DNA from 2 places in the Arthrobacter sp. GW822-FHT05G07 genome. Region 2 is predicted to be linked to the other one. Evidence: predicted binding sites of a transcription regulator. Region 2 holds the regulator's gene; the other holds the start of a gene.

Region 1 (3,411 bases), on a different contig from region 2:
CTTACGCCTGAGCAGGAACGTAATGGCTCCCGCCGCGGCCAGGACCAGAGCCACGATCAGCCCGATGGTCCAGCCGCTCATCCCGTTGGATGAGGCAGCCAGCGGACTGGCGGCCTCTTGCGACTGTGAATCAACCGAGGCGCCATCCTTGGCAGCTGACGCGGCCGGCGGCACTGAAATACTGGGCGCGGCCGACGCTGTGGCTGCGGGGGTTTCTACGGCTTCGGCCGGCGTACCGGTTTCGGCAAGCTCGACGGCGGGAGCGTAGTCACGCGGCCAAGGAACCACGATCGGGGCTACTCCGGTTCCCGAGTGCTGGGAGACGTCAACCTGGCCGGCTGCAGCCTGCCCGGCCTGTCCACCAGCATTGGCCGCGGCAGTTTGGCGTGCAGCTTCAGCCTGGCGGGCGGCTTCTGCGGCAGCTTCGGCCTGACGTGCGGCTTCGGCCTGACGTGCGGCTTCGGCGGCTTTGGCAGCGTCGGAGGCCTTGCCGGCGTCGACAGCTGCTGTATCTGCCAGGCCGGCAAGCTCGGCGATCATGGCGTCGATCGAGGCAACGTGGGCCCTTGTGGCCATGTCCCGATCAAGGGCTGCAAACTGACCAACCGTAGCGAATGCGTGCGCATCTGCCCGGCTGCCGTCCAAGGCAACATCGGCGGCTACCCGCAGTTCCAGATCTGCGGCGTCCAGTTTCTGGTAAGCGAGGATGCGGTTGTCGAGGTCCTGCGGACCAGCAAATCCGTACTCCAGGAAGTAACGGACGTCTGCGTGGCTGGCAGACTTCACGGCCTCGGTGGCAGCCTTCTGTACGTACTTGCCACCCGTGGCCTGGTATTGGAAAGCACGCTGGCGGTCGGCAACCAGTGCGGCCTCGTCCAGCTCAAAGGCAGCATCGTGGCCGACGGCGACGAAGTCCTTGATTGCAGCATCGCCACCCAGCAGCGCAGCCTCCGCGGCTTTCCGAACCTCAGGCGTACCCACCAATGCGAGATCCAAGGTGGCCTGGCGGGCATCATTGATCAGCGCGTCGAGGTCGGCACCGGGCGCCGTCAGGGTTGCGAGAAGCCCGGGAAGCTCTTTGGCTGCTTTTCCAAAAGCTTCTTGAAACGGCTTCTTAGCGGTCATGCTTGCACCGTCGATGATGGCACGCGGAACGGCCTGTGTGGTCTGGAATTTCCAGTCGGCCATCAATCGGGCCGTGTCTGCTTCCCTCGCAGCTGATGCTGTGTTTTTGGCCTTCTCCACGGCGGCCTTCGCGCGATCAGCGACCGCAACGGTGCCGTTGGGATTGGCTGCGATGTCTGACTTGATTTGTTGGAGCAGCCCGGTCACTGTTGCCGTCTCTGAATCGCGATCGGCAGCAACAAACTGGCCGTAACGAAGGAAAGTAGCGAGGACCTCCGGATCATAGGTGTCCAGAGCCGCTTGGGCTCCGAGAGTGACACCGGCGATGGGCGAATTTGTCAGGTGTGTGACAGCCTCCCGGTCCTGGCCCTGAGCAGTCTTACGCCAGCCCTCGAGAACGAATCCCTCGATAGCCTCAGCGCCTTGATCCAAGCTCTTGGAAGCAGCCATGCGGACGGGACCCTCGTAGTTGAGGAACCAGCTCGTAGCGATCCGCAAATCAAGTTCCCAGGACTTGGCCCAACCGCTCGACAGGAAGCTATCAATCACAGCGGGGTCATTCGTGGCCAGTACCCGGACCGCGCTCTCCCTGACGTTCTCGCTTCCCCGCGTCGTCAGCTCGGTGACCAGCTGCTTGCGGTCCGCGGCCAGCGTAACGTCCTGTCCGCCGTCGAGAAATGTCAGCAGCGCCTCCGGCCCGCCCACAAGAGCCGCAGCAGCGGCGGCACGGGTTGCAGGGCCACCCGCCTTCCACAGCTCAACGACGCCGGCAGTATCAGTCGCCCGCTCCACGAACGGGACAGGAGCCTGAGCGGCGTGCGGAACTTCAAAAGCTGGAATTTCGTAGGCCTGAGCGGGAGCAGCGAGGAGCAAAGAAGCCCCAGCTACAACGGCAACAAGGGCAGCAGTAACACGGCGCCGGGCAGTGCGGAATGCAGAGTTCAAGAGTCCCCCAAGTAACGGATGCGATGGCAGCGCGGAGTTCAATGGGGGCGACGCGGATGCGAGGGATGCCTGACCGGTGACGAGCTGTCCGCGGTCATCATATCCGACCGGAGACTATGACTTTTACCACGGTGAAAATCGACGCCACTGGACTGTCTGCGATCAAAGACACCAAAGCCCCGTGAGTCCCATCACAAGGCGCCCAAAAGTGATCTGCTGGATAGCGATCCCCTCCCAAAGACGAGAAGGTTTTACTATGCAACAAACCAAGCTGGCTGTGGAGAGCTCTGTCCTCCAGGCCGCGGGTACGGCGCTCAGCCGAGGCCTCAACGTCCGTCACATTCGCTTCATGGCGCTCGGATCTGCGATCGGCACCGGCCTTTTCTACGGCTCCGCCTCCGCCATCCAGAAAGCCGGCCCCGCCGTCCTGCTGGCCTACATCATCGGCGGCGCGGCCGTGTTCATGGTGATGCGAGCACTGGGCGAAATGGCTGTCCGACACCCCGTGGCGGGCTCCTTCGGCCAGTACGCGTCCAAGTATCTGGGACCGTTCGCGGGCTTTGTGACCGGTTGGACTTATGTGTTCGAGATGGCGATCGTGGCCATCGCCGATGTCACAGCCTTCAGTATCTATATGGGCTTTTGGTTCCCACAGGTGGACAGATGGATCTGGGTGCTCGCGATCATCCTGTTTCTGGGCGCCATGAACCTGCTCAGCGTGAAGGTGTTCGGCGAGCTCGAGTTCTGGTTCTCGCTGATCAAGGTGGTGGCGATTATCGCCATGATCGTCGGCGGTGCAGCGATCGTCGTGTTCGGCTTCCAAACGGGCGACGGCGGTGGCGTGGCACCGGGACTCGGGAACCTCGTGAATCACGGCGGTTTGTTCCCCAATGGTTTCGAGGGGCTCCTGGCCGCGTTCGCCGTCGTGATGTTTGCCTTTGGCGGGATCGAGACGATCGGTATCACGGCGGGCGAGGCCACGAACCCCAAGAAGGTCATCCCGCAAGCAGTTAATACTGTGCCCGTCCGCGTTTTGTTGTTCTACGTACTGACTTTGGGCGTGCTGATGAGCATCTTCCCGTGGAATGAAATCGGCAGCAGCGGCAGTCCGTTCGTGCAGATCTTCGATGGTTTGGGCATCCCGGCCGCCCCGCATATCCTCAACGCCGTGGTCATTACCGCCGCGCTCTCGGCGATCAACAGCGACATCTTCGGTGCTGGCCGCATCCTGTTCGGACTGGCCCAGCAGGGACACGCGCCCAAGAGCTTCAGCAAGATCTCCCGGCATGGTGTTCCGTGGATGACCGTGGTGATGATGGGCGGGATCCTGCTGGTGGGCGT
Region 2 (3,411 bases):
AGCCCGGCGCACCCCAGCCCGGGCCCGGCCAACCTGCAGCCGGGCAGCCTGGTTTCCACTTCGAAATGCCCACCGACGGACCGCGCAGTTTCAACGACGTCATGCCTCAGGGCGGGTTCTCGGGAATGTTCAAGACCCAAGGCCTACCGACGGAGTTGAAGGTTTCCTACTTTATTTGGGTGATCTCCGGACTTCTGGGCTTGCTGTTCGGGCTTATTGGATTCTTCGCCGTGATCGCAGCCTTCGCCTTCGCCCCGGGTATCGCGGCAATCGCGCTCATCCTCCTCCTGCTCGCTTTGGCCGTTGCCGCCGCCCAGGTGGTCCTGGCCATGAAGATGAAGGAAGGCAAAGAATGGGCTCGCCTCGCTTTGACCATCCTGGCCGGCGTTTCGCTGCTGCTGGCCATCTTCGGAGCGGCAAGTGGCGGCGGTTCCGGGATGGGCCTGGGCGGCAACTGGTTCGGCTTCCTGGTCAGCGCAGTCGCCGTCGTCCTGATGTGGATGCCCAATTCGCAGCTCTGGTTCAAGGCAGTAAAGGGCCACGCATAGCACTGCCCCAACTGCCGTCGTCGTGCGTGATCGGCGGTAATGCAGGCTGAAGGCCGCGGCCCGGATCCTCCGGATTCCCGCGGCTTTCATCATGAAGGCGTAAGCCGATTTGATGATTTTTCCTGTGAGCTGGAAATACCAGCGTGTGATCGTCTGCAGCGTCGGACCCGGGAGGTACGGTGGTAGCAGAACCACGCTGGGGGCAGGGTCGATTTGCTGATCCCGGCGGCCGCACCAGCAGTCGAACAAGCAAAGGAATGCCATGAGCAACCCTCCGTACCCGCCGTCAACCCCGGGTGACGACAACAAGCCCGAGCAGCAGGGCACCCAGCCTTCTGCCCCGCAGCCCCCGGCACCTCAGTACGGTCAGCCTGCCGCGCCGCAGTACGGACAGCAGTCTCCCGCTGCGCCGCAGTACGGACAGCAGTCTCCCGCTGCACCGCAGTACGGACAGCAGGCCTCTCCTTACGGCCAGGCCCCTGTGGCTCCGCAGTACGGCCAGGGCACTAACTGGCCGAGCCAGCAGCCCGGACCCACCACCATCCCGCCGATGGTTAACTACGCGTTCTGGATGATCGTCGCGGCCGGACTGCTGTCCGCCATCAGCTCTCTGGTCTTGGCCTTCACCGGAGCTGATCCCATCATTGATGTCATGTTCCAACAGGCCGCACAGCAGAATACAGAGATCCCTGAGGGATCCGCTGAAGGCATCCGGGCTGCCATCGCAGTCGGCGCCATCATCGGGGCGATCCTTTCGCTGGGCCTCTACGCCTTGGTTGCCTTCCCCGTCCGGAAGGGCAAGAACTGGGCACGGATCCTAGGCACAGTCTTCGCGGCCTTGTCAGTCCTCGGCCTTACCAGCCTGTTCCAGTTCGGTCCCACCTACGGAATCCTGCAGCTCATCGTGATCCTGCTGGGTGTTGCAGCAATTGTCATGCTGTACCTGCCGGCGTCGGCTCCTTACTTCCGTAAGGCGCAGCCGTTCGGCAGCCCGTACCAGAACCCTTACGGCCGCTAAACACGCCGACTTCCAAGTATTAGACGCGGGCGCGGACCCGGCGAAGGCTAAACAGCCTGGCCCGGAGTCTGCGCCCGTTGTGCGTGGTAGGCAAGGATCTGCAGCTCGGTTGCCATGTCCACCTTGCGGAGGTTGACGTGCGGGGGGACCTGCAGCAGCACCGGAGCGAAGCTCAGGATGCTCCGGATCCCGGCGGCAATCACGCGGTCGCACACGTCTTGGGCCACCGTTGCAGGCAACGCCAGGACCACCATGTTGGTGTGGGTTCGTTCCAGGACGCGCTCCAACTCGGCGGAGTCGCTGACCCTCAACCATCCCACCTCGTTGCCGATCACCATGGGGTCGGCATCAAAGATGGCTACGACGTCGAAGCCCCGGGACTCGAAGCCTCCATACCGGGCAAGGGCTTTGCCGAGGTTACCGGCACCCACAATCGCGACCTTCCAGTCGTGGGTCAGGCCGAGGGCTGCCGCAATGTGGCGGCTCAAGTACTGGACCTCATAGCCAACGCCGCGGGTCCCGTAAGAGCCCACATAGGAAAGGTCTTTGCGGAGGGTGGATGAGCTGACTCCCGAGGCCTCGGCCAAGGCTTCCGAGGAAACCCGCTCAACGCCTTCGGCCAGCAGAGAGTTGAGCGCGCGCAAATAGAGAGTCATCCGGGCCACAGCCGCGGGCGGGATCTGCTTGGTGGCAGGTTCGTTATCCCCGGTTGTGGCTTCCGGGGACGGTTCCAGCGCAGTCACGGTATTCTCCATTGCGTCGCTTTGTTGTTCCACTCTATGACCCCCCGCCGGACTCAACAAAAGCCATTACCTGCGGGTAACCCCACCCTCAGCCCTCCAGGACTTTCTTCAGGGTGCGGGTGAGCCGTTCCTCGTCGATCTTCCAGAAATCGCGCTGGATGCCGTTGACCAGCACCACTGGAATCTCCTCTGCGAAGCGCTCCTGCAGTTGGGGGTCGCCGTCGATCTTCTGTTCGGTCCACCCCACGCCAAGGCCTTTTGTGACACGCTCGACGGCGGCACGCGCCTCCGTGCAGAGGTGACAGTCAGCTTTGGTGAGGAGGACGACGTCGGGAATTGCCATGTCTCAAAGGTAACCGCCCCACCGACCCTCTCTCACATCCCACCCCCTTCCCGGCAACCCTCTCTCACATCCCACCCCCTTCCCGGCAACCCTCTCTCACATCCCACCCCTTTCGGCGCTCTCCCGTGCGTTCCCGACGCGGGCCCCGGCGATTGACTAGACTCAAGGCATGCCCGAGGAGAAGAACGCCGCCGTGGTCGCAGATGCCTTGGTGCAGAAGGACACCGTGCAGAAGGACGCGGCGAAAAAGGACATCGCGCAGAAGCACGCTGGCGAAGCCGCATTCTTCGACGTCGACAATACGTTGATGAAGGGTGCCAGCCTCTTCCACGTGGCGCGCAAAATGTATGAACGAAAAGCGTTCACGCTTTCCCAGGCCGCCGGGTTCGCCTGGAAGCAGTTCAAGTTCGTCATGCGCGGCGAGAACATGGAAGACGTCCACTCGGTGCGCGACTCTGCACTGACCCTTGCTGCCGGCATTACCGTGGCTGACATCAAAGCCTTGGGCGAAGAGGTCTATGACGAAATGATCGAGTCGAGGATCTGGCCGGGAACCAAAGCGCTGGCAGAACAACACCTTCGGGTCGGCCGGAAGGTGTGGCTCGTGACGGCCACACCCATCGAGGTCGCCACTGTTATTTCCACCCGGCTCGGCTTGACAGGCGCGTTGGGAACCGTGGGCGAGGTGGACGAAGGCGTGTACACAGGGAAGCTCGTGGGCGACATCCTGCACGGACCTGCAAAGGCAATTGCGGTCCA

The links. Region 2 encodes Rex, which represses fermentation and respiration genes when NADH is low (regulators of the CRP and FNR family bind a similar motif). Its sites were predicted from a motif close to CTTGTGAANNNNTTCACAAG; they were not measured.
Region 1: the regulator Rex is predicted to act here: its motif matches at 2,249-2,268, upstream of AC1RJY_RS18150 (ALF repeat-containing protein).

What each region holds. Positions count from the first base shown of each region.
Region 1 is NZ_JBXALT010000010.1:213,333-216,743, reverse strand. It holds gene AC1RJY_RS18150 (ALF repeat-containing protein) at 1-2,070, opposite strand, end outside; gene AC1RJY_RS18145 (amino acid permease) at 2,327-3,411, shown strand, end outside.
Region 2 is NZ_JBXALT010000009.1:176,354-179,764, forward strand. It holds gene AC1RJY_RS16615 (hypothetical protein) at 1-548, shown strand, start outside; gene AC1RJY_RS16620 (hypothetical protein) at 811-1,566, shown strand; gene AC1RJY_RS16625 (redox-sensing transcriptional repressor Rex) at 1,614-2,321, opposite strand; gene AC1RJY_RS16630 (glutaredoxin family protein) at 2,398-2,652, opposite strand; gene AC1RJY_RS16635 (HAD family hydrolase) at 2,822-3,411, shown strand, end outside.